2 linked regions of the Thalassoglobus sp. JC818 genome follow. The protein of the gene in region 1 binds, or shares a complex with, the protein of each later gene. Links are inferred from orthologs where the notes say so. Each region holds a gene or a part of one and is shown in the gene's direction. Other genes may lie near its edges. The genes, in order: mfd and uvrA.

Evidence for each region.
Region 2: the proteins of mfd (region 1) and uvrA are in contact, whole or in part, in a crystal structure (PDB 4DFC), measured with the Escherichia coli proteins. The link is inferred for Thalassoglobus sp. JC818 from one-to-one orthologs.

What each region holds. Positions count from the first base shown.
Region 1 is NZ_JBFEFI010000006.1:263,729-267,820, reverse strand. What follows is about bases 272-4,053. They hold mfd (transcription-repair coupling factor), read left to right. Parts: upstream 272-598; coding sequence 599-3,853; downstream 3,854-4,053. Also shown: AB1L42_RS17060 (NAD(P)-dependent oxidoreductase), read right to left, coding at 1-248; AB1L42_RS17050 (peptidyl-prolyl cis-trans isomerase), read left to right, coding at 4,058-4,092. UniProt on the Escherichia coli protein: Couples transcription and DNA repair by recognizing RNA polymerase (RNAP) stalled at DNA lesions. Mediates ATP-dependent release of RNAP and its truncated transcript from the DNA, and recruitment of nucleotide excision repair machinery to the damaged site.
Region 2 is NZ_JBFEFI010000003.1:263,500-268,126, forward strand. Bases 205-4,521 are described here. They hold uvrA (excinuclease ABC subunit UvrA), read left to right. Parts: upstream 205-568; coding sequence 569-4,321; downstream 4,322-4,521. Other genes in these bases: ispH (4-hydroxy-3-methylbut-2-enyl diphosphate reductase), read left to right, coding at 205-361; AB1L42_RS08950 (ParB/RepB/Spo0J family partition protein), read right to left, coding at 4,359-4,521. In the rest of the region: more of ispH, read left to right, coding at 1-204; more of AB1L42_RS08950, read right to left, coding at 4,522-4,627. UniProt on the Escherichia coli protein: The UvrABC repair system catalyzes the recognition and processing of DNA lesions. UvrA is an ATPase and a DNA-binding protein. A damage recognition complex composed of 2 UvrA and 2 UvrB subunits scans DNA for abnormalities.

The sequences.
Region 1 (4,092 bases):
CCCATGAAGGTTCCGCTCGGGTGAAACAGAGCGGCATGTGCGATCGCATCGCATTCAGAGACAAACGCTCGTTCCTGTCCATCTCCCAGCGAACCGTCCATCCAGGTGATTGAGTCGGCAATCTCTTCGAATCCTCCGCGATCGCTCGACGGCCGAGACCAGCAGAGACAGGTGTGCCCAGCCTCAACCAACTCATGAACCAGATACCGCCCGATAAATCCTGTTGCTCCGGTGACTCCGACTTGCATTGATTTCTCCGATTTCAATTCGCCCGACTCGTTTGTGATCGGTCTTTAAGCTGTCAGTGTGTTCTTTGATCGAGAACCGCCAACTCAAGTTCATGGTCTCTGTTGTTCAGGTTACAGCAGAGAAGACTCAACTTCACACCATGGAATTGGATGCTTGCAAGTTCTTGTAAAAGAGGTGTTCAGAAAGCCAAAATAGCGAGGCTCGAAGTTGATTTGACAAGTTTTTTTGCGTGATCGATGTTGTGGGAAAATCGCAGGCTTCTTGCTTCTCGCTGTCAATTTTCCTGCATGTTTCTTGAGCATCAAGATTGGATTAAATTTGACGCCATTGCTACAGTTCTGGTCGAAAGATGCCCGGCCAAAAGCATGAAATCCGGGAGTTGCCGGATCTTGTTCAAACGCTGAGTGTCGTTGATTCGTTCCAAGCTGTCGTCGATGCACTCCGACGCGGCTCGAGCGGGACAATCGACGGTGCGTGGGGATCATCGTGCGCACTGGTGGCTGCTGCGATTGCTCAATCTGCCCCGGGACCGCTCGTTATTGTGCTTCCGCGAATCAGCGAAGTCGAAGACCACGCACTCGATGTGGCTTCCTTTCTCGAAGATTCGCCGGTGATCTTTCCAGCATGGGAAGCACTTCCAAAGGAACACTCGGTCTCGGATTCGGTGTTTGGAGCGAGGCTGCGAGTTCTTCAATCGATGGAATCCGGAGCCTGTCCGAAGATCATCGTTACGACGCTTCCGGCGCTGTTGCAACCTGTCCCAGCACGTTCTGAGCGGGAGTCATCGACCCGGTTGTTGAAAATCGGGGAGACAATTGACTCAGACGAGCTTCTGAAATGGCTTGTCGATCGAGGTTTCGAGCGCGTCCCCGCCATCGAAAAGCCGGGGGAATTCGCGGTCCACGGGGGGATTATTGATCTTTTTCCCCCGGATGCCATCGACCCGATTCGCATGGAGTTGTTCGGCGACGAGATTGACTCCTTGCGACTCTTCGACGTTGAAACCCAGCGCAAGGTTCAAGACCTGAAAGAATCGAGGCTCGTCGCGGTTGCCCCAGCTGATGAGACCGCTTCCGAGCCGTTGGGCACAGCGAGTTTTCTGGATTCGTTGCCAGACAACAGCTGGATCATGATCTCGGAACTTACCGATCTGGTCGACGAAGGTAAGAAGTACCTTCAGCGGCTTGAGAATCCGCGTGGGCTCTACAGCGTCGATGCCACTTTGGCGAAGTGTACGGAAAAGCCGACGGTGTCTGTCGCGGCACTCTCCGAAGCCAGTTTTGAGATTACCAGTCACTTACAGATTGAGTCGACGGAGCGATTTTCCGGGCCGAAGAATGAGGTCATTCAAGAGCTCGCCACAGTTGTCGGGGCTGAAGAACAGGTTCTCATTGCATGCCACAACGAAGGTGAGCGGCAACGTCTTTCTGAGTTGATTCAAGAAGAGGATGCGGAACTCTTCAAGCGTGTACGGCTTTGCATCGGAGCGGTCACTCAAGGGTACCGACTCGTCTTCGCGAATACGGTCGTCCTCAGTGACAACGAACTCTTTAACCGTGTGCATGTGCGGGCACCGGCGAAGTCGAAAAACAAACGGATTGCCAGTCGTGCGATCGACAGTTTTCTCGATCTCAACGAGGGTGATCTGGTTGTCCATCTGACACATGGCATCGGTCGCTATCTTGGGATGAAACTTCTCGATCAGGAAGGCGAACAGGAAGAGCATCTGATTATTGAATTCCGGGATGGAGTGCGGATTTTCGTGCCCGTCACGTTGATTCATCTCGTACAGAAATACATCGGTGCGTCGAAAGGTGCGCCAAGGCTTTCGAAGATTGGAGGTTCGACCTGGGCGAAGAACAAAAAGAAGGTCGCCGATGCCGTGTCCGACATGGCTTCGGACATGTTGAAGCTGCAAGCTCAGCGAGCGATGTTGACAGGAATGGCGTGCCCTCCTGATTCCCGCTGGCAGCAGGAGTTTGATACGTCATTTCCGTTCGTTGAAACCAACGATCAATCGCTGGCAATTGACGACATCAAACGCGACTTGATGGACTTGAAACCGATGGATCGCCTCATCTGCGGTGACGTTGGTTTCGGCAAGACTGAAGTCGCGATGCGGGCGGCCTTCAAGATGGTCGATGCTGGTCGGCAGGTGGCGGTGCTTGTCCCGACGACCGTTTTGGCGCAGCAACACTATCGGTCATTCGTCTCTCGAATGGCTGATTTTCCGATTCAGATCGATGTTCTATCTCGATTCAAGACCAAAGGCGAGCAGCGAAAACTTCTGAAGAAACTTCAGGAAGGCTGCGTAGATATCGTCATTGGAACGCATCGCATTGTTCAGCAGGATGTCCAGTTCCGAAACCTCGGGCTGTTGATTGTCGATGAAGAGCAGCGTTTTGGTGTGGCTGCCAAGGAGATGTTGAAGCAACTGCGCTTGAACGTGGACGTGCTGACGTTGAGTGCGACACCCATTCCGCGAACGCTGCATCTATCGCTGTTGGGGATTCGAGACATCTCGAATTTGACGACTCCTCCGCAAGAACGTCTGCCGATCGAAACTCGAATCTGTCGTTGGGATGGCGATCTGATTCGTTCAGCAGTGATGCGAGAATTCAATCGCGGCGGGCAAGTCTATTTCGTCCACAATCGCGTGTACGACATCCGCAAGATCGCGGACCGATTGCAGCAGATTATTCCCGAAGCGGAAATTGTGATTGCTCACGGTCAGATGGGTCCGGAAGAGCTTGAAGAGAACATGGTCAAGTTCGTCAACGGCAAAGCAGATATCCTCGTTGCGACGACAATCATCGAAAGCGGGCTCGATATTCCGACGGCCAATACGATGTTCATTCATCAGGCGGAGAACTACGGGCTGGCGGACTTACATCAGTTGCGGGGACGCGTCGGACGAGACAAACATCGGGCTTATTGCTACCTACTCGTAGGCGAAGGCAAAACGCTTTCGACCGTCGCAGCCCGGCGACTCAAGGCGATCGAAGAATTCAGCGAGTTGGGAGCGGGCTTCAAGATCTCGATGCGGGATCTCGAAATTCGCGGGGCAGGCAACATTCTGGGGACTGAGCAGAGCGGGCACATCTCGACGGTCGGTTACGAGTTGTATTGTCAGTTGCTCGAGAACTCAGTGCGTCGACTGAAAGATCTTCCGGAGCGAGAGAGTCCGCATGTCAATCTCGACATTCCAGTGACTGCGTACTTGCCCAGTTCCTATATTCCCCCCGGACGACACAAGATCGACGTGTATCGGAAACTTTCGTCAGTGGCGACGCTCAAAGAACTGCAGGAAGTGACCGACGAAATTCGCGACAGATTCGGGCCAATTCCCGACGAAGGCACGCAATTCATTAGTATGAAAGAACTTGAGTTGTACGCCTATCAATGGGGCGTCGATCAGATTCGCCTTGAAGAGGACCGGTTCGCAGTCTTGAGCTACTCTGATACGCAGCGAATTCACACTCTGGCAGGACGGTTGAAAAAGAAGCTGAGGATCGTCGACCGGCAGAATGCGTACCTTGTCTTGCCGAAAAAGGGCCTTCAGGGGGTAGATTTAGTCGAGTTTCTAAAATCCGTGTTGCGTTAATTCTCAAAGCCGGGATATAAGCCAGTCCCTCTCCTCCGCCAACCGGGTTTTTCCCCAGTGAATTCACGGTTTCGGATTTTTCTGGCTCCCCCTACACAGCCCGCAAAACTCCGAAGCCAAGCAGAGTCTGGTTTCACCGTTCGTTGTGACCTCACGCTCAGTCACATGCGATTCAGTGAATCAGATGTACGACAAGTTTGGCCCATGTCCCGAATCCTCATCATCCTGGCGGTTGTTTC
Region 2 (4,627 bases), on another replicon or contig:
CTGCTATGCGACAACGAATCGACAACATGCTGTGCGACAGCTTGTCGAGCAGGTCGATCTTGTCATCGTGCTGGGAAGTCAGAACAGCTCCAACAGCCGCCGATTGATGGAAATCGGGCTGGCCGAGGGAACGCCTTCTCATCTGATCGATGGAAAAGCCGAATTGCGAGCGGAATGGTTTGAAGGAGTCGAAAACGTGCTGATCACCGCCGGAGCGAGTGCTCCAGAGGTTGTGGTCCAGGATTGTTTGACCTATCTGGTCGACAACTACGGTGCGGAAGTCGAGGAAATTACGACTCGCGAAGAGAGCGTCACCTTCCAGCTTCCTAAAGAGCTTCGACGACTTCAGTCGATGATTTAGTGTCTCAATTTTCGAATTCGTTCGTTGTTGGCTCCTGTTGATCTATGAGAAGCTCTTGACTGTCGCTTGGGAGTTGTCTTGGAAGTGCTGATCTCGCTCGCAGCGAGCTTTGATCGATCACTTTCCTCGCCGGTGCGTCTGCCTATACTTTCCGGAACCGAACATTTTTTCGGTTTCAGGATCAATTCTTAAAGGACTGACAATCGCATGCCGGCGGCAGACATTGAAATTCGCGGGGCCCGTGAGCACAACCTGCGAGACGTTTCGCTGACACTTCCGCGAAATCAATTGATCTGCATGACGGGCGTGTCCGGTTCCGGAAAGAGTTCGCTCGCTTTTGACACGCTTTATGCAGAAGGTCAACGTCGGTATGTCGAGTCTCTCTCGACGTACGCGCGGCAGTTTCTGGGCCAAATGCCAAAACCGGACGTCGATACCATCAGCGGGCTGGCTCCGTCGATTTCGATTCAGCAGAAAGTGACTTCGCGGAATCCGCGAAGCACGGTCGGAACGATCACAGAGATCTATGATTATCTTCGCGTTCTGTTCGCCCGGGTCGGTCAGGGCGTCTGTACTCAGTGCGGCGAACCGATCAGTGCTCAAACGACCGACCAGATTCTCGAACGCATTCTCTTTCTTCCGGACGGCACTAAGTTTCTGATTCTCGCTCCCATCGTTCAGCAGCAGAAGGGAGAGTTCAAAGACCTGTTCGCTGACTTGCTGAAGCAGGGGTTTTTGCGAGCACGCGTCGATGGAGAAGTTGTCAATCTGTCTGACGATCTGAAGCTCAAGAAGAATTTCAAGCACACGATCGAGATCGTTGTCGATCGCCTCATCGCATCGAAAGTTCAGCGAACTCGACTTTCGGAAGCGATTGAATCGGCGATCAAGCTCAGCGATGGAATGTTGATCGTTGCACCTTCTGACTGCGACATTCCAGAGAAACTCTATTCCGCAAAGTATGCCTGTGCTGCGTGTGGGGTCAGCTACGAACCTCCTTCACCGCAGTTGTTCAGCTTTAACAGCCCGCTTGGAATGTGCCCTGACTGCACCGGCCTCGGGGTGCGGCATGATTTCGACTTGGACCTTTTGATCTCGCAGCCCGACAAGCCGATTCTTAGGGGCGCTCTAGATCTCATGAAGGGTTCGAAGAAAATTGGTCGATGGAAACGGCACATCTTTCAGGGGGTGGCTTCCGCTATTGAGGAAGACTGCGATCTCCCCAAAGGCTCCTTTCTGAAAACGAAATGGAGCGACGTTCCGGCTCAGGCTCAGCAGTTCTTTCTGCACGGAATGGGAGCCCGGCACATCACGTTCTCGTGGCGACATTCGGGCGGAACATGGAAGCATGGCGGGACCTGGAACGGATACATTCCTGAGCTGCTTGAGGAGTACCGCAAAGCCAAGAATCCGATGCGGCGACGACAACTCGAAAAGTACATGCAGGTCGTCAATTGCCGATCTTGCGAGGGGCAACGTCTCAACCCGCAAGCTAGAAACGTCCTTATTCGCTCAACCTCAGTTTCCAGTTCCGAGATCCCGGAGACCCAATCGCTTCCCGGAGTGTGTGCACTCCCAATCGATGACGCCTGCCAGTTCTTCACCGAGCTTGAACTTGACGCAACGGGAGCAATGATCGCCGAAGAGGCTTTGAAGGAGATTCGTGGTCGACTCGTCTTTCTTCAGAAGTGCGGCTTGGGATATCTGACACTCGATCGAACGGCCCCGACACTGTCAGGAGGAGAATCACAGCGCATCCGGCTGGCGGGCCAAATCGGATCAGGCTTGGTCGGAGTTCTCTACATCCTCGACGAGCCATCGATCGGGCTGCATCCCCGCGACAACGAAATGCTGCTCGGAAGTCTTCTCGATTTGCGTGATCAGGGGAATACAGTTGTTGTCGTCGAGCACGACGAAGAGACGATGATGGCGGCCGACCACATTGTTGACTTCGGTCCGGGACCGGGTGTGCGAGGCGGCGAGATCATCGTTACCGGCACGACCGATGAAGTGATGAGTCACGATGGGAGTCTGACTGGAGCGTACCTCTCCGGACGAAAGAAGATCGAGGTTCCGAAAGAACGCAGACCGCGAACCAAGAACTCACTCAAGATTAGCGGAGCACGCCAGAACAATCTCAAGAACGTTGATGTCGAAATTCCGTTGGGAATGTTCGTGTGCGTGACCGGTGTCAGTGGCTCAGGCAAGAGCTCGTTGTGCAATAACATCCTCTGGGAAGTTTTGAACTCTGAGCTGAATAAAGGCCTCGGTCAGCCCGGTGCTCACGATTCCATCAAAGGCCTTGAGCATCTCGACAAAGCGATTGATATCGATCAATCTCCGATCGGCCGGACTCCGCGATCGAACCCAGCGACATACGTCAAACTGCTTGATCAGATTCGCACGTTGTACGCGCAACTTCCGCAGTCGAAACTCCGAGGTTATCAGCCAGGGCGATTCAGCTTCAATGTGGCAGATGGCCGGTGCGAAGCTTGCGAAGGACATGGCGCAACAAAACTCGAAATGGACTTCCTCGCGGACATCTGGGTTCCGTGTACGGTGTGCGAAGGGCATCGATTCAATCACGAAACTCTCGAGGTTAAGTATCGAGACAAGTCGATTGCCGACGTGCTCGAGATGGATGTTCAAGAGGCCATCGAACACTTCAAAAACCATCCGAAGATCTTTCGGTTGCTGCAGACGCTTCACGATGTCGGACTCGATTACATGAAACTCGGGCAACCTTCGCCCACGCTGTCAGGTGGAGAAGCTCAGCGAATCAAACTCGCGCGAGAACTCGGAAAACGTTCTACCGGAAAAACGCTCTACCTCCTCGATGAACCGACGACCGGGCTCCACTTTGAAGATGTGAAACGGGTCCTGGAAGTGCTGCATGGATTCGTCGAACAGGGGAATTCGGTTCTCGTGATCGAGCACAATCTGGATGTGATCAAGACAGCGGACTGGATCATCGACCTCGGTCCTGAAGGGGGGCAAGGTGGAGGTGAAGTCATCGCTGTTGGCACTCCGGAAGAAGTCGCGAACTGTCGAAATTCGTTCACAGGTGCGGCACTCAAGCCGATTCTGAAACCGAAAAGAAAGTCCACGAAGTCAGCCCGCAAGAAGGCTTCGACGTCAGCTGCTCGCCGAGCGAACGGAAAGTCCATCGATCAAATCAGCATTCGTGGAGCAGCTCAACACAATCTGCAATCGGTCGACATCACCATCCCCCGCGATCAAATGAGCGTCTTCTGCGGGCCGAGCGGTTCGGGAAAAACGTCTCTCGCGATGGACACTCTGTATGCCGAAGGGCAGCGACGATACGTGGAATCGTTGTCGGCGTATGCCCGTCAGTTTCTCGGTCAGATGCCCAAACCGAAACTTGACAACATCTCCGGGCTCTCCCCGTCAATTGCCATCGAGCAGAAAACAGTCGGAGCGACTCCGCGTTCGACCGTCGGAACCGTCACGGAAATCTATGACTACCTGCGTGTTCTCTTCGCAAGACTTGGAGACATGTATTGTCCCGAGTGTGGTTCACCGGTGACTCGTCAGACGACCGATGAGATCGTCGAGAAGATTCTTTCCAATCCCGATGGGACAAGACTTTACCTCGCAGCACCGATGCAGGTTCCAGTCGGTCAGTCGTATTCGAAGCTGTGGGATCGACTTGGGACGCAGGGATATCTGCGGGTGCGGATCAACGGGACAACTTACGAAGTCGAGAATGTTCCGCAGATTGATCATCGACGGAATTACCTCGTCGAAGCCATTGTCGATCGCGTCAAAGTCGACCCGGAAGCGCGAGGCCGAATCGCCGACTCGATCGAGACAGCTCTCGATCTCGGTCGCGGAGTCATTCACGTGATTCACGTCGACCGAGATCATGCCGAAGAAGAGTGGCTGACCGAACGGCTCTCCCTGAACTACTCTTGCCCTAGTTGCGATGCAGGCAAGTGACCCGATCAACCGGAGTTGATCGGGGATCGGCGATAAGTCAGGCGGCGCTGCGTCTCATTGTTTTGAGGAGACGTTCGAACTCTTGTGTTGAAGAGAACGGAATCTGAATCGTTCCGGAGTCTTTACCCTTCAGCTTGATCGAAACTTTGACTCCCAGCAGATCGCGAAGCTGCGCTTCGAGGGAGTTCATGTGATTCGTGCGTTCTGCCTCGCCGTTCGAGATTGGAATCGTTGCCTGTTCGCCTTCGCTTGACTCAGCTTGAGCTTCTTCTGTCGCAGGCTTCTGTAGAGCTTCCTTAACCGCCG